DNA from 3 places in the Geobacillus sp. G4 genome. Region 2 is predicted to be linked to each of the others. Evidence: predicted binding sites of a transcription regulator. Region 2 holds the regulator's gene; each other region holds the start of a gene.

What was found. Region 2 encodes LexA, which represses DNA repair genes until DNA is damaged. Its sites were predicted from a motif close to CGAACATATGTTCG; they were not measured.
Region 1: recN (DNA repair protein RecN) is a predicted target of LexA. The motif match lies at 4,124-4,137, and genes of this name have one in related genera.
Region 3: addB (helicase-exonuclease AddAB subunit AddB) is a predicted target of LexA. The motif match lies at 1,458-1,471, and genes of this name have one in related genera.

The regions. Positions count from the first base shown of each region.
Region 1 covers NZ_JBEPJY010000003.1:112,268-119,243, reverse strand. The annotation lists gene spo0A (sporulation transcription factor Spo0A) at 1-405, opposite strand, end outside; gene spoIVB (SpoIVB peptidase) at 790-2,085, opposite strand; gene recN (DNA repair protein RecN) at 2,359-4,080, opposite strand; gene ahrC (transcriptional regulator AhrC/ArgR) at 4,207-4,656, opposite strand; gene ABS784_RS04780 (TlyA family RNA methyltransferase) at 4,713-5,561, opposite strand; gene dxs (1-deoxy-D-xylulose-5-phosphate synthase) at 5,565-6,976, opposite strand, start outside.
Region 2 covers NZ_JBEPJY010000001.1:57,018-63,993, forward strand. The annotation lists gene tkt (transketolase) at 1-1,285, opposite strand, end outside; gene ABS784_RS00285 (DUF896 domain-containing protein) at 1,404-1,634, opposite strand; gene ABS784_RS00290 (YneB family resolvase-like protein) at 1,764-2,417, opposite strand; gene yneA (cell division suppressor protein YneA) at 2,437-2,742, opposite strand; gene lexA (transcriptional repressor LexA) at 2,895-3,518, shown strand; gene glnA (type I glutamate--ammonia ligase) at 3,582-4,916, opposite strand; gene ABS784_RS00310 (MerR family transcriptional regulator) at 4,956-5,357, opposite strand; gene ABS784_RS00315 (methionine gamma-lyase family protein) at 5,434-6,705, opposite strand; gene hflX (GTPase HflX) at 6,719-6,976, opposite strand, start outside.
Region 3 covers NZ_JBEPJY010000004.1:90,543-97,518, reverse strand. The annotation lists gene addB (helicase-exonuclease AddAB subunit AddB) at 1-1,417, opposite strand, end outside; gene lepB (signal peptidase I) at 1,674-2,222, opposite strand; gene ABS784_RS06565 (TVP38/TMEM64 family protein) at 2,219-2,842, opposite strand; gene ABS784_RS06560 (competence protein ComK) at 2,945-3,478, opposite strand; gene ABS784_RS06555 (hypothetical protein) at 3,599-3,793, opposite strand; gene aceA (isocitrate lyase) at 3,923-5,209, opposite strand; gene ABS784_RS06545 (SCO family protein) at 5,402-5,992, shown strand; gene ABS784_RS06540 (AzlD domain-containing protein) at 6,056-6,361, opposite strand; gene ABS784_RS06535 (AzlC family ABC transporter permease) at 6,354-6,976, opposite strand, start outside.

The sequences.
Region 1 (6,976 bases), on a different contig from region 2:
GCCATGAATCTGCCGAATGTGATGGACCAAATTCTCCATGTCGAACGGTTTTAAAATGAAGTAGGAAGCGCCGAGTTCCACTGCCTTTTTCGTGACATCCTCCTGGCCGAACGCCGTCAGCATAATGACGCTCGGCTGATGCTCACAACCTGCGCGGACTTTCTCAAGCACAGCCAACCCATCCAAGTGCGGCATAATGATGTCCAGAAGCAAAATATCCGGCCGCTTTTCCTCGAGCATATGAAGGCAATCTTGGCCGTTATACGCCGTGCCAATCACTTCCATGTCCGGCTGACTCGAGATATATTCGTCAAGCAATGTCACCAATTCGCGGTTATCATCGGCAATGCACACCTTAATGCTCAAAACGATCGTCCTCCCCCACTTTTTCTTGCTATGTAACATTCCATTAACGTACATTCGACAACAGCGGCAAAAAATCCTTTTATTTTTCAAAAAATAAAAATTATAACAAAAAACAAGCTCATTAGACAATATTCGTTTTCACCAGCGATGCGTTTGTCGAAAAATCTTTACACATTTCATTTTAATGGATGTTTCACCAAATATCTATGCCAAACCGGCAAAATTTTTGCCGCCTTTTTTGAAAAATTTTTAGTGGCAGCCTAACCAATATGGCGGAATCAATCAAGCCGCTCACAGCATTTCGAAACATTGACCTTGGGATGATCAGGAAGAGATGAATGGTGACCAAATCATCACTCGTCATTTCACCAAATATACGCAAGAATCGAATGTTGGCTGCCGGGAAAAAGCGAGCCGACTTTGTCAGCTCGCTTTCTTTTGTTTGCCGTATAGATCGATGCCTGCCTCTTGCAGCATCCACTCAATGTGGACGCCATAGCCGGATGTCGGATCGTTCACGAAAACGTGCGTCACTGCGCCGACAAGTTTTCCATCCTGAATGATCGGACTGCCGCTCATCCCTTGGACGATGCCCCCTGTTTTCTTTAACAAGCGCGGGTCCGTGACGCGAATCACGAGGCCTTTGGTCGCCGGAAATTTCTGCGGAATGGTGCTGACAATTTCCACGTCAAACTGCTCGACTTTGTCGTTTTCCACCACTGTCAATATTTTTGCCGGTCCTTCTTTCACTTGGTTCGCCAAGGCAACCGGGATCGGTTTTGTGAACGGACCGTTCGGCAGTGGTTTGATCAGCTTGCCGAAAATGCCAAACGGGCTGTTGGTGGTGATCGTGCCGATCACTTCTTCGCCGTCGGAAAAGCGGGCTAATTTTTCACCTGGATTGCCGCTCGTCCCTTTTTCGATCGATGTGACGGTCGAGCGCATAATTTGCCCGTTTTGCACGACAATCGGCTTTTTCGTATCCATGTCAGAGATGACATGGCCAAGTGCGCCATATGTTTTTGATTTGGGGTCGTAAAATGTCATCGTCCCGATGCCGGCGGCCGAATCGCGAATGTACAGGCCGATGCGGTACACATCGTCATGCTTGTCTCTCAGCGGAACGAGCTTCACCGTCATGGAGTGCTGATCGCGCAGAATTTTTAGATGAAGCGGTTTTCCCGTTTTGCCGGCCTCCTCGATGAAAGGGGAAAGGTCGCTCATGTTTTCGATTTTTTGGCCGTTAATGCCGATAATGATGTCGCCGACTTGAATGCCGGCTGCCTCTCCCGGCGATTTTTTCCCGTTTTCGGTTTCGACAAGGTGGTAACCGACGACAAGAACGCCGACGGTATTGAGCTTGACGCCGATCGATTGTCCGCCGGGAATGACTTTGAGCGTCGGCAGCACGTTGACATCCACTTGCTTGATCGGCATTCCGGCAACCTGCAACATCATCGTTTCATGTCCGCGGCGTTTCGCCTTTACAGACAGAGAACCGTTTTTTCGCTCAATATTGAGCGTTTCGGGAGCGTTTCGGTCATTGACGGCCGCTTGCACGGGAAGGGAAGCGGCAGGAAATTCAACCGCATCGCCTTCAAACAGGACAAGCTGCTTCGGAATTTGCCAATATTCCTTCATCGGTTTGGAAAAGGCGATGGCCGTCAATATACCAAGGAGAAGCACTCCTGCGATTTTTCGCGCCGTTTCTTTATTCAATGTCGTCCACTCTCCTCGCTCCCGCCTACACCATGCAAAAACGGTTACAGTTTTAATTTTGCCTGAACCGGGGAAAATATAATCGCCCTGTCGATAAAAAAGCTGCCCGGAATTGGATGGACTTGCATCCGGACAGCCGCGCGGCTTTTTGCTTATCTTTATGAAACACCGTAGTTCTCTTAAGGAAAGCGGGCGCCAAGGCAGAACAGGCAGGCGGAATCGGCCCGCTTTGAGAGGGATGCGCCTCCCCTCGACGAACAGGGGAAACAGGAATCAATGTTTCATTTTCGCCGCCAGTTCCAACAGCTCTTTGGCATGCCGTTTCGTCAATTCCGTCATCTCGACGCCGGAAATCATCCGCCCGATTTCTTTCACTTTCTCCTCCTCATTGAGCTTCCTCACGACTGTTTTCGTCCGTTCCCCATCCGTCTCTTTGGCGATCAACAAGTGCGTGTCCGCCATCGCAGCGACTTGCGGCAGATGGGAAATGCAAAGCACTTGCGACTGGCTGGCGATGCGGTAAATTTTTTCCGCCATTGCCTGGGCGACGCGTCCGCTGACACCGGTGTCGACCTCATCAAAAACAATCGACGTCACTCCTTGATGTTTGGAAAAAATCGTTTTCAACGCCAGCATAATGCGCGACAGCTCGCCGCCGGAAGCGACTTTGACGAGCGGTTTTAACGGCTCGCCGACGTTCGTCGAAATGTAAAACTCGACGACATCGATGCCATCTTCTTGGAACCTAACCGGCACGCCGTCGACCAAGGGAGCGTCAAGCGATCCTTCGCGCTTGGCAAATACGATGTCAAATTTCGTTTTGTCCATGTACAAGTCTTTCAGTTCTTGATGAATGCGCTCAATCAGGCGCCGGGCATATGTTTGCCGAACAGCGGTGACGTTTTTCGCCTCCGTGAGCAACTCGTCCGTCACCAGAGCGAGCTGCTGCTTAAGCTCATGCACATGCGTTTCGCGATTTTCGATTGTCTCGATTTCCTCGGCGATCGTCTCGGCATAGTGCAAAATATCGGCGATCGTCGCCCCGTATTTTCGTTTGAGCTGCCCGATTTCCGCGAGACGGCTTTCAATGGCATCGAGCCGCTCTGGGTCGTATTCCATCTCCTCAATTTGATCGCGCAGCTTGTACATGACTTCCTCGAGCAAATAGTAGCAGTTCGCCGTCGTTTCATGCGCATCTTTGAGCGCTGCATCCATGCCTGCGACGTCATCGAGATGGCGCATCGCCTCCCCGATGGAATCAAGCCCGCGTCCCTCTCCGGAGAGGGCCTCATAGCTTTTCTGCAGCGCGGTATAAATTTTTTGAAAATTGACGATGCGAACTTTTTCCTCCATCAGCCGCTCGTCCTCGCCCGGCTCGAGCGCCGCCTGCTCGATTTCACGCAGCTGAAACGTCAGCAAATCAAGCCGGTGCGCCATTTGCTGTTCATTTTCGCTCAGCTTTTTCAATTTGTTTCCGAGCTCCTCATACCGCTCGTAGACGGCGCGGTAGCGAGCAAGCGCCTCTGCCGCCTCTAGGCCGCCGAACTCGTCTAAAAGCGGCAGATGGCGGGACGGATCCATCAGTTCTTGATGTTCATGCTGGCCGTGAATATCAACAAGCGTCGCCCCGATGTCGCGCAGCACCGCCGTCGTGACGAGCTTGCCGTTAATGCGGCAGACGCTTTTGCCGTTGGCGAAAATATCGCGGCGCAACACGATCATGCCGTCGCTGGCGTCGATGCCAACGTCTGCGCATTTTTGCCAGCACGGATGGCGGTCATCATCAAGCAAAAACAGCCCTTCGATTTCCGCCTTTTCCGCTCCAAAGCGGACAAATTCAGCGGAGCCGCGTCCGCCGATCAACAAATGAATCGCGTCGATGATGATCGATTTGCCGGCTCCCGTTTCGCCGGTTAACACCGTCAGCCCTTTGTCAAACGACAACGAGAGCGACTCGATAATGGCGAAATTTTTAATCGACAGCTCGGCGAGCATTTCACCACTCCTTGCCTGTCCGATTAATTCCACTTTTGATTATAGCACGTATGTTCGGATTTGCAAACGAGGACCGCCCTGTCGTTCCGTCCTTGAACGTGGAACGGAAGCTGGGCCGGTCCTCGCCTAGAGCATGGACAACAGCTGGTCGGACACTTTTTCCGCATCTTTCGGAGTACGGCAGATGATCAGGCACGTATCGTCGCCGCAAATCGTACCGACGATTTCGTTCCAATCCAAATTGTCGAGCAAGACGCCGACGGCATGGGCGTTGCCCGGCAGCGTCCGCAACACAAGCAAGTTGCCCGTTCCGTCAAGCTTCACAAACACATCAACAAGCGCCCGCTTCAGCTTTTGCAACGGATTGAAGCGCTGGTCGGACGGAAGGCTGTACTTGTAGCGGCCGTTGGCCATCGGCACTTTGACGAGCTGCATTTCTTTAATGTCGCGCGAGACGGTCGCCTGGGTGACGTTAAAGCCAGCTTCTCTCAGCCGGTCGACAAGCTCGTCTTGCGTTTCAATGTCATGGTTCATAATGATTTCGCGAATTTTAATATGCCTTTGCCCTTTGTTCACATTGCGCCACCTCCCCGCTTTTCAAAGTGCAGAGCAGATTGTCCGTCCCGCCGACGCTATTTGCCGCTTGGCTCCACGCTCCCCGCCCGCAATCGGGCATGCGCCTCGCTCACCACGTCGGCGACGGATGCTGGCAGTCGGTTTTCTCCCTCCCGGTTTCCTCCAGGATAGGCAGCATGAAGCAAAAATTCAATATTGCCGTCGCCGCCGGTAATCGGTGAATACGTTAAATGAAGAACATCGAACCCTTCCGCGCAGGCGAATTGAATGATCGATTCGAGCACTTCCTCGTGAATGTTCGGATCGCGGATGATCCCTTTTTTGCCGACCTTTTCCTTGCCGGCTTCAAACTGCGGCTTGACGAGAGCAATCACATCGCCGCCCGGCACCATGACCGTCTTGACGACCGGCAAAATGAGCCGCAGCGAAATAAACGAGACATCGATGACAGCTACTTCCGGCAGCCCTTTCGTAAACTGATCCGGCGTCACGTAGCGGAAGTTCGTCCGCTCCATTACAACGACGCGCTCGTCTTGACGCAGCTTCCAGGCAAGCTGGTTGTAGCCGACATCGACGGCATACGTCAGCTTCGCCCCATGCTGCAAGGCGCAGTCGGTGAAACCGCCGGTCGACGCGCCGATGTCAAGAACAATTTTATTTTCCACGCGAATATGAAACTCGCGCAACGCTTTTTCCAGTTTCAACCCACCGCGGCTGACGTACGGAAGCGGGTTGCCTTTCACCTCAAGCGGAATGTCAACCGGCACTTTTTCCCCGGGCTTATCGAGTCGAACGTCGTTTGAATAGACAAGCCCGGCCATGATCGCTCGCTTCGCCTTTTCCCGCGTTTCCGCCAGCCCTCGTTCGACAAGCAGCACATCGAGCCGTTCTTTTTTTCCTTTCATGTCTCAAGCCCTTTTCTGTTTTCTTGGCACCATCGTTTTGATGCGGTCGATGATATGGGTCGACGTCAGCCCGATTTCATTGAGCAGCTCGCTGACGCTTCCATGTTCGATAAAGCGGTCCGGGATGCCCATCCGTTCGATGACCGCTCCGTGATAACCATGATCATGAGCAAACTCCAACACAGCACTGCCAAAGCCGCCTTGCAGCACCGCCTCTTCGACCGTTAAGATCGGCAGGCGGCTCTCAAGCAGTTCGTGAAGCATCGCCACGTCCATCGGCTTCAAAAAGCGAGCGTTGACGACTTTCACCGATATGCCGTCTTTCGCCAGCTCGTCGGCCGCCTTAAGCGCCATCGAAATCGTCGTGCCAAACGTCAAAATCGCCGCATCGCAGCCGTCGCGCAACACTTCCCACGTGCCGATTGGGATTTCTTTCAGCTCCTCATCAAGCGGTACGCCAAGCCCGTTGCCGCGCGGGAAACGCATGGCGATTGGCCCGTCGTCGTAGCGGATGGCGGTGTACACCATGTGCTGTCCTTCGTTTTCGTCTTTTGGCATCATCAACACCAAATTCGGCACATGGCGCAAAAAGGCGATGTCAAACACCCCTTGGTGCGTTTCGCCGTCCGCCCCGACCAACCCAGCACGGTCAATGGCGAAAAAGACATTTAAGTTTTGCCGGCATACATCATGGACGACTTGGTCATAGGCGCGCTGCAAAAATGTCGAATAAATGGCCAAAAACGGTTTCATCCCTTGCGTCGCCAATCCAGCCGCGAGCGTTGTCGCGTGCTGCTCGGCGATGCCAACATCAAACATCCGATCTGGAAACTCGCTTGCGAACCCTTCCAGCTTCGAGCCGACCGGCATCGCCGGCGTAATCGCGACGATGCGCGGGTCGGTGCGAGCGAGCCGGCGCACGGTTTCGCTGACAAGCGCGCTCCATGACGGACCGGCCTCTTTCGTTTTGACAAAAGCGCCGGTTTCGATTTTGTACGGCCCTGTGCCGTGCCATGTGCCGACTTTGTCGTTTTCCGCCGGACTGTATCCTTTCCCTTTCTTCGTGATGACATGCACAAGCACCGGACCTTTCATCTTCTTCGCATAGCGCAAGTTCTCAAACAAATCCTCAAAATCGTGGCCGTCGACCGGGCCTAAATACGTAAACCCGAGCTCTTCGAAAAACACGCCGGAGACAAGCAAATATTTCAAGCTGTCTTTCAGCCGCTCGGCCGTCGCCGCCAGCTTGCCGCCGACCGCTGGGATGCGCTTGAGCAGCAGCTCCAGTTCATCTTTCACCCACTGGTATTTGCCGGCGGTGCGCAACCGACCGAGGATGTTGTGCAACGCGCCGACGTTCGGGGCGATCGACATTTCATTGTCGTTTAAGATGACAATCATATCCGTTTTCTCAT
Region 2 (6,976 bases):
TCAACCCGCCGTGAAGCGCCATGCCGTTCAGCGCCGCCCCCATGGCAAACTCGCGCACGCCAAACCAAATGTTGCGCCCTTCGTAGCTGTCCGGCAAGAAGTTGCCGCCGCCTTTGATGAGCGTTTTATTCGAGCTTGCCAAGTCCGCCGAACCGCCAAACAATTGCGGCACCGCTTTGGCGATGGCGTTGATCACTTCCCCGGACGATGAGCGGGTCGCCAGGCTTTTGCCCGCTTCATACACCGGCAGCGCCGCCTCCCAGCCATCCGGAAGCTTCCCTTCAATCGCCCGCTTCAGCTCGGCGGCCAGCTCCGGATGCGCCCGTTCGTACGCGGCGAACTGTTCGTTCCATTCCGCTTCTTTTTTCGCACCGGCCTCTTGCACCGTTTCTCGGAAATGGGCATATACTTCTTCCGGTACATAAAAATCTTCAGCAAACGTCCAGCGGTACGCTTCCTTCGTCAGCTTCGCCTCTTGGGCGCCGAGCGGAGCGCCGTGGACGCCGGACGTGCCCGCTTTATTTGGCGCGCCGTAGCCAATCGTCGTTTTTACTTCAATGAGCGTCGGCCGGCTGAGGTCCGCCCGCGCCTCCTCGAGCGCTTTGGCGATTTCTTCAATATTGTTGCCGTCCTCAACGCGCAAATATTGCCAGCCGTACGCTTGGAAACGTTGGGCGACGTTTTCCGAGAACGACAGGTTGAGCTCCCCGTCCAGCGAAATGTCGTTCGAGTCATACAGGACGATCAGACGGCCGAGCTTCAAGTGGCCGGCGAGTGACGCAGCTTCGCTCGCCACTCCTTCCATCAAATCGCCGTCGCCGCAAATGGCGTACGTATAATGATTGATGATCTCAAACCCGTCGCGGTTGTATGTAGCAGCCAAATGCCGTTCCGCCATGGCCATGCCGACCGCCATCGCAATCCCTTGGCCGAGCGGGCCGGTCGTCGCTTCCACGCCCGGCGTATGGCCGTATTCCGGATGGCCCGGCGTTTTGCTTCCCCATTGACGGAATTGTTTCAAATCATCCATCGATACGTCGTAGCCGCTTAAATGAAGCAAGCTGTACAATAACATCGACCCGTGCCCGGCTGACAAGACAAACCGGTCGCGGTTGAACCAGTTTGGATTCGCCGGGTTATGATTCATAAATTTCGTCCAAAGCGTGTACGCCATCGGCGCCGCGCCCATCGGCATGCCCGGGTGCCCGGATTTCGCTTTTTCGATCGCGTCAATCGACAGCGTTCGAATCGTCGTAATCGCCAACTCCTCGATTGAATGCGCCATCGTCTTCCTCCCTTTCATCAACATGGTGTCATTTACTATCATATAGAAAATCAGATTCCTTGTACAACGTTTATTTCCTCCTTCGGGACAAACGAGACGCCGTCTGTTTTTTCGCGGCTTAATGGAAGCGCCGCCGCTGGCTTTCCTTTAATTTTTTCGGCGTCACGTCGTTGCCGTTCGGGTCAATGACGGTCACTGTATGGAGCATATCGGTCATCGCCTTGCGGAACGCTTGAATGTACTCACGGCGCAGCTTCGCTTGCTCGAAAGCCTCTTCGGCCGACAAGCCGGCCGTTTTCGCTTTTTTCGCCAGTTCATTGATGCGGGCTAATTTATGTTTGGCAAGCATTGATCATCTTCTCCTATCTGCCATATTCTCACTCTGTTTTATCTTATCTGATCAACCGGGAAGATGGCAACGATGGCATCTTGGTTTCCTTTGCCCGCTCGCCGCTTTAGGGCCAGGCGCAGTACACGATCAACGCCGCCTTTGTTGCTCGTCCATATATTCCTGGTAACGCCGATGGACGGTCGCCTTGGACACCTCGTAGCCGAAGCTTCGCATCGTCGCGGCGATATCGGCAAACGTCAGTCCGCGCTCGCGCAAGCGGACGATCTCCTCAACCGGCAGATCGATTCGATCGCGCCCGGCGTTTTCGCCCCGGCGCCTTAGGTTCCGCTCCGGTCGGTAGCCGCTGGCGATGGCTCGCTGCATGCCACGCTTAATTTTGGCGTTATGTATTTTTCTTTGGTACTCCTCGACAATAGCGATGATGGATAACACCATCTCATCGGCCTCCGACAGCGGCATCTCCCCGCGGTGGCTGGCGCTGTATATTTTCACCCCTTGCTTTTTCAAGCAATGCAGCACCGCCATGCGCGCATGGCCGCGCCCAAGCCGCGTTTCATCTTGAATGAGCAGCACATCGACCTCGCCTTCCTCGCAAAGCGAAAGCAGCTCCAACACGCCGTCGCGGTCGGCTTCATAACCGCTCGCCTGCTCGGCGATCACTTTCACGACTTCAAATCCACACTCGGCCGCCAGCTGCTCGAGCTCATCTCGTTGCCTCGCGAGCGACGTTTCCTGTTCAGCTTTGTCCGTGCTGACGCGGCAGTAAATGACCGCCCTCATGGCCAATCCCTTCTTTCCATCACTGATTGACGGCCACCGAGCCGCCCTGCTTTGATTTTAACACAGGAATGACAATTTGTTCACCGGCGGCAAGACGCGGGCTCGGCAAATGGTTGACATCGACGACCCAGCGGATGAACTCATCAGGCGGCATATGGTGTTCCTGTTCGTACTGTTTTGCCAGCCCCCAAAGCGTATCGCCGGGAGCGACCGTGATCGTCACGTATTCTTTTTTATCGACCGGGCTGCTGGCGTAAACGAACCCTGCCAACACGAGCGCAAACAAAAATGAAAACAAAACATAGTGCAGCAACGTTTTCCTCATTCCCTCCCACCCTTTCTAGAATGTTTGTTCGCTTTCCTTCATTATAGCCAGGAACATTTGTTTGTGTCAATAAAAAACTCGAACCTATGTTTGTTTTTTCGTCTTCCGCATGGTATAATGAAGGCAAATGATGTGGCGAGAGGTGTGAAACAATGACGAAACTGTCAAAACGACAACAGCAAATTTTAGAGTTTATTAAACAGGAAGTAAAAACAAAAGGCTATCCTCCATCGGTGCGGGAAATTGGGGAAGCGGTTGGACTGGCGTCAAGTTCGACGGTCCACGGGCATCTCGCGCGCCTAGAAAGCAAAGGGTACATCCGCCGCGACCCGACAAAGCCGCGCGCCATTGAAATTTTGGACAACGATATGGCCAAGGAGAGAGAAAAAGAGGAGATCATCTCGGTGCCGATCATCGGCAAGGTGACGGCCGGCCAACCGATTACAGCGGTGGAAAACATCGAAGGCTACTTTCCGCTGCCGAAGCGGCTCGCCGCCGGTGAAGAGCAGCTGTTTATGCTTGAGGTGATGGGCGACAGCATGATCGAAGCCGGCATTCTCGACGGCGACTACGTCATCGTCCGCCAGCAGTCATCGGCCAACAACGGCGACATCGTCGTCGCCATGACGGAAGACAACGAGGCGACGGTGAAGCGGTTTTTCAAGGAAAAAGACCACATCCGCCTGCAGCCGGAAAACGCCCATCTTGAGCCGATCATCGTCCGCGACTGCACGATTCTCGGCAAAGTGATCGGCGTCTATCGCCTGTTCGACTGACTCGTGCCGGCCTGCGCCCATAAAAAAGCTGCCCCGTTTTTTTCAGGGCAGCTTTTTTATGAATCAGTAGAGTTCCATATATTGGTCCAATTCCCATTGATGAACCGTTGTCCGATACATATCCCACTCAATTTCTTTCGCTTCGACGAAATGCTCGAATAAATGTTTGCCGAGCGCGTGAATCATCACTTCATCGGACTTCAAGTTTTCCAACGCTTCATGCAGCGTTGCCGGCAAATCGACAATGCCTTCTTCGAGCCGTTCTTCTTTCGTCATGACGTAAATGTTTCGATCCACTGGCGCCGGAGGAGTGAGCTTGTTGCGAATGCCGTCAAGCCCAGCGGCTAAAAGCACCGCCATGGCCAAGTATGGGTTGGCCGACGGGTCGACGCTGCGCACCTCAATGCGCGTGCTCATGCCGCGCGAAGCTGGAATGCGGATGAGCGGGCTGCGGTTGCGCGCCGACCAAGCGACGTAGCACGGCGCTTCATAGCCCGGAACAAGCCGTTTGTACGAGTTGACGGTCGGGTTCGTCACCGCCGTAAAGTTCGGCGCATGCTTCAGCACACCGGCGATAAACTGCCGCGCCGTATCGCTCAACTGCAAGTCGCCGTTCGGATCGAAAAAGGCGTTTTCACCGTTGCGGAACAGCGACAGGTTGCAATGCATTCCTGAACCGTTGATCCCAAAAATCGGCTTCGGCATAAAGGTCGCATGCAATCCGTGTTTGCGGGCGATCGTTTTGACGACGAGCTTAAACGTTTGAATGTCGTCGCACGCTTTTACGGCATCAGCGTATTTAAAATCGATCTCATGCTGGCCCGGAGCGACTTCATGATGGGACGCTTCGATTTCAAACCCCATTTCCTCAAGCTCGAGCACAATGTCGCGCCGGCAGTTTTCCCCAAGATCGGTCGGCGCCAAATCGAAATAGCCGCCGCGATCGTTCAGCTCCATCGTCGGGTGTCCTTTTTCGTCAAGCTTGAAGAGGAAGAATTCCGGCTCAGCTCCTAAGTTAAAGGCGTTGAAGCCAAGCGCCTCCATCTCTTTCAGCATCCGCTTCAAGTTATAGCGCGGACAGCCTTCAAACGGCGTGCCGTCCGGGTTGTAAATGTCGCAGATAAAGCGGGCGACTTTTCCTTTTTCTGAAGTCCACGGGAAAATGACGAACGTATCCAAGTCCGGATACAAATACATATCCGACTCTTCGATGCGGACAAATCCTTCGATCGACGACCCGTCAAACATAATTTTGTTGTTAAGCGCTTTCTCCAGCTGGCTGATCGGAATTTCGACGTTTTTGATCGTGCCCAAAATATCGGTGAATTGCAGGCGGATGTACTTGACATTTTCCTCTTTGACGATGTGTAGAATGTCGTCACGCGTATATTTTGCCATGTCCAAACTCCTCCCCGGCTCGGAAATCATTTTCCGTCATTAATGAAAGAAGCGAGCGAGATCTCCTTGGCGAAGCGATGCGCGCTGGAACCGCCCGGCCTGCAGCAATTCATTCCGCAAAATTTCGCGCAGTTCTTCGTCCGACAGCTTCGGTTTTCCTACTTTTTCGACTTTCTCCGCCTGCTGGTGGCGTCCTTCCTCCCGCGCGGCAAAAATTTGCTTAATGCCCGCCAAGTTGACGCCTTGGTCGATCAAATCTTTAATTTCCAGCAAGCGGTCAATGTCATTGAGCGAAAACAGCCTCCGGTTGCCTTCAGTGCGCGCTGGCGAAACGAGGCCGTGCTCTTCATAATAGCGGATTTGCCGAGCCGACAAGTCGGTCAGCTGCATCACAATCCCAATCGGAAACAATGGCATGGAACGACGAATTTGGCTGCTCATGCCAATTCCTCCTCGCTTTTGATACCTTTATTTTACCATAATGTTAGGAAATGAGTCAATGAAACGTGATGTTTCCTCACAAACAAATCAACCGCTGTTCAAGCAAACGCTGAATGGCGGAACAGACGGCGATTTTCACATGCGAATACGTCAATCCGCCTTGCACATACGCGACATATGGGGGGCGCAACGGCCCGTCGGCCGTCAACTCAATGCTTGCCCCTTGGACGAACGTGCCGGCGGCCATGATCACTTTGTCTTCATAGCCGGGCATGTCGCTCGGATACGGAGTGAAATGAGCGTTGACCGGGGAGGAAGCCTGAATCGCTTGGCAAAACGCCACCATTTGTTCCGGATCGTCAAAACGGACGGACTGAACCAAATCCGTGCGCTTCGCCTTCCACGATGGCGAGGTTTTTAGTCCGATCCGCTCGAGCATCGCCGCCGTAAAAACCGCCCCCTTGAGCGCCTGACCCACGGTGTGCGGCGCAAGGAAAAAGCCTTGATACATATCCGGCAAGCTGTAAAGCGACGGACCGACTTCCGCTCCAATGCCCGGCGAGGTCATCCGATAGGCGCACGCCTCCACATATTCCCGCTTGCCGACAATGTAGCCGCCCGTTTTCGCCAAGCCCCCTCCCGGGTTTTTAATGAGCGAGCCGGCCATCAAATCGGCGCCGACATGGCATGGCTCTTTCTCCTCGACGAATTCTCCGTAGCAATTGTCGACAAACACGACGACATCCGGTTTGATCGACTTGACGAATGCAATCATGTCGCCGATCTCTTCGACAGTAAACGACGGCCGGTCCGCATAGCCGCGCGAACGTTGAATGCCGATCATTTTCGTCCGCTCATGGATCGCTTCGCGAACGGCCGGAAAATCGACCATCCCTTCTGCTGTGAGCGGCACACTGCGATAACGAATGCCAAACTCTTTCAGCGAGCCGACGCCGCGGCCGCGGACGCCGACGATTTCCTCAAGCGTATCGTACGGAGCGCCCGTGATGTAAAGCAACTCATCGCCCGGGCGCAACACGCCAAACAGCGCGATCGCAATCGCGTGCGTGCCGGAAATGATTTGCGGGCGCACAAGCCCCGCTTCCGCTCCAAACACATCAGCGAAAATGCGATCGAGCGTATCGCGGCCCGCATCGTCATACCCATAACCGGTTGACGGAATGAAGTGGGCGTCGCTCACTTGATGGCGACGGAAGCTCTCAAGCACGCGGTATTGGTTGACGTCGACCAGTTCATCGATGCGGCGGTGAATCGGCGCGATTTGTGCTTCGATTTCCTCGATGAGAAGAGCGATGGTTTCTCCGTGTCTCCATTGTGTCCAAAACATAGATGAACCCTTTCTACCGTTGGAATGATTGCAGCTCCCCATACAAGGGGTGCGTCGGCAGCACGTACCCTTGGCAGTCGTACGTGCCTCCCTGTTCATTATAATGCCATTCGTGCAAAATGGTGTCCGATTTTAACCGAGCGAGCAATTTTCCTTCACCGCTTGGGATCGACACGTCGTAACGGGCCATTTGCTGTTTCACCGCCTCTTCAAGAAAATAGCGGAGCCGGTCAATGTCGGCGGCGGAAAGCGCGCTGATCATGATGGAAGC
Region 3 (6,976 bases), on a different contig from region 2:
CAAACTGCCGCTCTTCGTCCGTTTGTGGTACGTTCAAACCGTCAAGCGCCTGATAGCGCCGATACGCCCAGCGCTCATTGTTTGTCCACTTATCCCCTTTGATTCCGTAAGCAAGCACATAGTTTTCGAGCTTGTCGGCCGCCTCGCGCCACATGTGCAGATCGCCGTCCGTTGGAAAAAGCAAATCCGTTTTCACCGCCCGAAACACCGCTTCATATCGCCAACGCGTCACGACCGTCTCTAAGGCAGCGCGCACGAGTTCAATGAGCGGGTGGTGGTGCATCGGTTCTTTTTCATCCATAAAATACGGGATCCCAAAATCAAAAAACACCGTTTTCACCAGATCGCGGTACGCCTCCGTCTGGCGGATGATCAGCGCAATGTCGCGATAGCGCGCCCCTTCATCGCGGACAAGGCGGATGATTTCGCGTGCGACCGCTTCGATTTCCGCTCGGCGATTGGACGCCTCATAAAGATGGACGGCATCGGTCTTTGCACCATATGGAAGCAACGGGCGTCGGTGAAATTGCGCCTCAAGATGAACGAGCGCCCTGTCTTCATGGCGTCGGTTGGCCGAAAGCACGATCGGCTCTTCGATCGCAATGTCATTGCTTAGCGCCAACTCCCTCAGCTGGCGATACGTTTGCGCCGGCAAATAAAAGAGATGAAGTTCGTCCGGCATTCCGTCGTCATACGGGCGGTCGATCGTCAAACAAACGGTGACGCGCCGGCAATGGCGAAGAAGCTGTTCGATGATCATATATTCTTGCGGCGCGAAATGATGAAAGCCGTCGATGTAAATATCGGCATCCCGCAAATAACTTGAGCGCGGAATATGCTCAGCGAGCAAGCGCAAATAATCTTCCGAATCAAGATAGTGGCCGATAAGACTCCGCTCAAGTTCCTCATACACAAGCGCGACATCGCTCAACTTGTCAGCGAGCAAGCGGCGGCCCGGCTGGCTTGGCCCATCCTCGAACGCCTTGGCATGTCGGCGGAGTTCGCCCGGCGTCAGGCAATACCGTTTGCATTCGGTGATCATTTCGTTCAGCTGCTCGATAAACCCATGTTTGTCCGCCGCGCGGCCAAACAGTTTCAGCTCTTGTTTGCGTTGCTCAATAATTTTGCGGATCATCATCTGCACACCAACATCATGAATATGGTACCGGGTCATGCCGCCTGTTTCCTGCAACACGCGCCAAGCGAGACGGGTGAAGCTGAACACTTGGGCGCGAATCATCCCGCCCACTCCCTCGGTATGTATCAACGCGTATTCGCATTGAAATGTCATTTGCTCCGGAACGAGATAGACGATCGCCCTTCCTTTTGGATCCTCTTGCAACTGGCGGCGAATTTCTTCGAGGCAGACAGCCGTTTTCCCACTTCCTGACCGTCCGAGCAAAAACCGCAGCGACATTGTATCCACCACCATTCGTTTCCTTTATTTGTTTTATTTTAGCACATACGTTCGCTTTTGGGAAGAAAAAAACGCCCTTCCGGCTGCGGGTTATATGGAGGCAATCTGAAACGTTAACGTTTGTTTCTTTTTGTGAAGCCAGCCGACATGTCAGCGACTGTCGGACGACTGAACAACCTCGCTTCGAAGGATCCATTTATTGGTCTCCGAAGCTTCACTTCGTTATAGAAGCGGAAGACTTCTTTCGAGATGAAGGTTAAAACTGAAAGGCGAACTGTTTAAACGGCCAGTAGCGAAAGTCCACCTTGCCGACAATTTGGTTGATTTTGACAAATCCAAAATGGCGGCTGTCCCAGCTGCTAAGCCGGTTGTCGCCAAGAACGAAAATGCAGCCGGGAGGCACCCGTGTTTTCCCGGTCACCTCCTCAAGTGTAAAATCCCCGGTCAGCCTGCCGTCAAGCAGCTTTTGTTTATACGGGCGCAAATACGGTTCGTCAACTTTTTTTCCGTTGACATACAAGATGTCATTTTTGTACGCGATCCGATCGCCAGGCAGGCCGATAACCCGCTTGACGTAATCTTCCTTTTTGTTGGCGTGAAAAACGATAATGTCGAACCGGCGAATAGGCCCGATGTCGTAGGAAAGCTTATTGACGATCAACAAATTGCCGCTCTCTAGCGTCGGCATCATCGATTTTCCTTCCACCACGTAATTGCTGAACACGAACAACCGAAGCGTGGCGACAACGCAAACGGCAACAAACCATGGCCATCGGCGGCCTCGTTTTTCTTTTTGCTTCGTCACTCCCCGCCCTCCTCGCCGCCTTGTTCTTCCGTCAACGAAAATCGCGCTTCCACCCGTTTTCCGGCGTACCAAAGCAACAGAACGACTGCGGCGATCATCGCCGTGCGCAGCGGCTGACGGATGAGCGCCTTCAAGTCATAGCCGATAAAACTGATGGTAAACACCATGATCATCTTTCCTAGCAGCACCGCCAATACAAACTGCTGGCGGCTGATGCGCGACAGTCCGGCAACAATATTGACAAGCGCCGATGGGGTGAACGGAAAGCAATACAACAAAAACAGCGGACCAAATCCGTGTCGCTCAATCCAATGCATAAACTGCCGCACTTTCGGGTGGCGGCGGATAAAGTGAAAAAAACGCTTCTGCCCCACTTTCCGCGTCAGCCAAAACACGATGAGCGAGCCAAGTGAAGCGCCTAGCCAAGAGATCAGAAACCCTTTCCATAGTCCAAACGCCGCTGCGTTCGCCATCACGAAGACGAACATGGGCAAAATGGGAAAAAACGACTCAAGCAACGTCGCTGCGATGCCGGGAAGCACGCCGAAAGAGCGGTATTGTTCGAGCAGGGAAAGGATGCTGTCGAGCGTGAACCATTGTTTGATTGTTTCCATATCCATGTCTATTCCCCATTCAAATGCCGTTTATATCTTTATTTTACACGTCCAGGCGCCTAATTTGAACTCATCTTTAGGAAAAACCATTTTTATCAATTTGTTCAGCTAACTCTGTTTTTCTTGCTGCATGCGAAATATGTATTGGAGTTTGCGCTCCCTCGCTTCCATCCGCTCGGATAATTTCGTTCGAAGTTGAGCCGTTCGGTATAACTGGTTGATGAACGATTTGCAGGAAACATCGAGGGATATGCTTTTTCCGTTGCGGAAATAAACGATGGTCCGCTCATATTTGGCAGGCTCATACCGATAGACGTGCATGTGCGAGAGCCAAACGCAGCGGGAGTCACGCGGAGAGGCGGTTGGAAATACGTAAATTTCATTGGACGGTTCAATGGCGATCGGCGCTTTATGAGTGATGCCAATGACGGCTTTCGTTCCTTCTTTCCTTCCTTGAAAGCTGCTTCCGTAGTAATCGCAACTATGTTTAATAATGTCAATCGGCGTTTGTTTGATGATATATTCGCCGTCCTCTTCAATGACTTTCGCATACACATCGCTGTTTAAAAAGTATGGGAGAACCGCCATCGTATAACGGCTTACGATGAATTGTTCCAATACAATGAATTCATTGACTTTCATCCGTTCGTCTCCTCCCTTAATCAACTCGCTCACTACTCCTATCATACCATCAGTAGTTATTTTTTTCTATATTTTGCAAAAAATCTAATAAAAAAACCCATGACAATCGTCATGGGTGTTCTAGGAGTTTTCGAACGTTTGGCCGATTTCTTTGGACGCTAAATATTCATTCGCCTGTTCCAACGCGGTATGCTCGCCGACCGAGTCGCCAGCATACGTCTCTTCATTCATCGACCATTGCTCAACATGAAGATCCGTACTGACGCGAAACTCGGCAGGCATCAGCTCCGGCAGATCGCCTTGATTCTTTTCCATTACATCGCCTCCTTGTACTCCATAGGATGCGTCATTTTTTTCCTTATTATGCGATGGAAGCAAGGAGGCTCTTCGTCTCAAACAAAAAACGCCCGGCCAAGCCGGGCGTCTCTTTGCTGGTGATCGGCATTAGATGGCTGTAAACTGTTCTTCTTCGGTCGATCCTTTCAAAGCGACTGTTGACGATTGGCCGCCGGAGATCACTTGGGCGACTTCGTCGAAATAGCCCGTGCCGACTTCGCGCTGATGGCGCGTCGCCGTGTATCCGTACTTCTCGGCGGCAAATTCCGCTTGCTGCAGCTCGGCGTACGCCGCCATGCCGCGTTCTTTGTAGCCGCGCGCCAGTTCGAACATGCTGTAATTGAGCGCATGGAAGCCAGCCAAAGTGACAAATTGGAACTTGTATCCCATTTTGCCGAGCTCTTGCTGGAATTTGGCGATCGTTTCATCGTCCAATTTTTTCTTCCAGTTGAACGACGGCGAGCAGTTGTACGCCAGCAGCTTGCCGGGGAATTTCTCATGGATCGCTTCGGCAAACCGGCGCGCCTCATCCAAATTCGGCTCGCTCGTCTCACACCAAATGAGGTCGGCATACGGCGCATAGGCAAGCCCGCGGGCGATCGCTTGATCCAAACCGGCTCTTGTGCGATAGAAGCCTTCCGGTGTCCGTTCTCCAGTGATAAACGCTTGATCGCGCGGGTCGATGTCGCTTGTGATCAAGTCAGCAGCGTTCGCGTCGGTGCGTGCGATGAGCACCGTCGGAACCCCCATGACATCGGCGGCCAACCGCGCCGCAATCAAGTTGCGAATCGCCGTTTGCGTCGGCAAAAGCACTTTGCCGCCTAAATGGCCGCATTTTTTCTCCGATGACAGCTGGTCTTCAAAATGGACGCCAGCCGCTCCGGCTTCAATCATTGCCTTCATGAGCTCAAAGACGTTCAGTTGGCCTCCGAACCCCGCCTCAGCGTCAGCGACGATCGGCACAAAGTAGTCCACGTCCCCGCTGCCTTCTAAGTATTGAATTTGATCCGCGCGCTGCAACGCTTGATTGATTCGCTTGACGACATGCGGAACGCTGTTGGACGGATACAGGCTTTGGTCCGGATACATCTGTCCGGCGAGGTTGGCGTCGGCCGCCACTTGCCAGCCGCTTAAATAAATCGCCTTCAAGCCTGCTTTCACTTGCTGCACCGCCTGATTTCCGGTCAGCGCGCCAAGGGCCGCGACGTAATCCTCTGTATGAAGCAGCTTCCATAATTTTTCCGCCCCGCGTCGAGCGAGCGTATACTCGATGTCAAGCGAGCCGCGCAGTTTAATGACATCCTCAGCGCTGTACGGACGAACGATCCCTTTCCAGCGCTCCTCATTTTTCCAACTTTCTTCTAATTGCCGGACACGTTCAGCAAATGACGCCATTTTTCCTTCCCCCATCTCTCTTTGTTATATTACATTGTTTTTATTTACGTTTTTATTATATAACAGAAAAACGAAAGTGCAAGCCTTTTTTTGAAACTTTTTTTAATTAGGAAAATAGTCGCATATTGTTCATAAACATCGCGATTTTTTCGCTAATTTTTTTGATATGATCATATTGAGGAGTGATGAATGGTGAAAAAATGGTATACGTTAGCTGCCTCTCTTGTCATCATCGGCATCAGCGTCGGCATCCTGTACTTTGCTGTCTACCAGCCATCAACGATGCGGCTTCCAAATGACGTGACGATGGAAACAGCATGGGGAAAATCATACGAGTTTGGCGACCTTCCGCCGAAAGTGAGGCTTGTCGAGTTTATTTATACAAACTGTCCGGATGTTTGTCCGAATACGACAGCGCAAATGGCAAAACTGCGCGATCGCCTAAAACAAGCCGGGGTATTTGGAAGCAAGGTGGAATTCATCACGATCACGATCGACCCGGCGCGCGATACGAATGAAAAGCTGCAGACATATGCCAATGCGTTTGGAGTCATGAGCGACGGACAAGGTTGGGTGTTTTTGCGCGGCAGTGAAGCGGACACGAAAAAAGTAGCGGACGCCTTCCACTTTCAATACCGCGACCCGGGCAACGGCATGATCGTACACACGACGCTCGCCTACTTGCTTGGCCGCAACGGTCGTGTCGTCAAACAAATCGGCATGGGGACATCTCGATTTCATGTCGATGAGGTATACGAGGCGATTATGGAGGAATTGTCATAACCATGCAGCAAGTTTGCATACCTGTCGCAAAAGGAAAAGAGGAAGCGATGTCCGCTTCCCTTTTTAAACAAATAACGAATACAGGCTGAGCGCTGCAACCGCCGCAAGCACGACGATCATGACGTTGGCCCCAAGCCAAGCTGTGATGACGGCCGCCGCAAAACCGATGACACCGAACCAAAAATCATCTTGGATGAAAAAAACGTCAGGAATAATGAGCGCCCCGAGCACCGCATACGGCACATTTTTCAGCACTCCTTGCCAAAACGACGGCAGCTCGACGCCGCCGAGCAACACAAACGGCAACAGGCGCGGCAAATACGTCACGACCCCCATGCCGATGATCATCCATACGATTGTGCTATTCACCGCCGTTTCCCCCTTCCTTCGTCAGCCATTGAACGATGATGACCGACAACAATGTAGCCAAAACGATCGACCAGCCTTTCGACAAGTGAAGAGCAAACGTGCCGATCGAGTTGAATAAAGCCGACAGCCCCGCCAGCCAGACGATTTTCCGCTGCTTTTTCAACGCTGGAACGAGCAGGCCGATAAACATGGCATACAAGGCAATGGACATACTTTCTTGCAAACTTTCCGGCAAACCGGCCCCAGCGGCATAACCAATGCCCGAGTTGACGACCCAACTGCCATACGCCATGGCAATGAGCCCAAACATATACGAGGCGTTGATCGTTCCTTCTTTCATCGCCGCCACCGAAAACGTTTCATCTGTAATGCCAAAGGCGTACAACGCTTTTTTCCAAAGCGCGTCCGGCTCAGCCTTTTCATTAAGGGACGCCGACATTAAAAAATGGCGAATGTTTAATATGAATGTCGTCAACACGATTTCAAACACCCCAGTGCCAGCGGTAAGCAGACTTAACGCGATATATTGCGAGGCGCCGGCGAAGACGACGATGCTCATGAGCACAGTCTCGGCGAACGTCAGTCCGGTTGTTTTGGCGAGCAGCCCAAACGCCA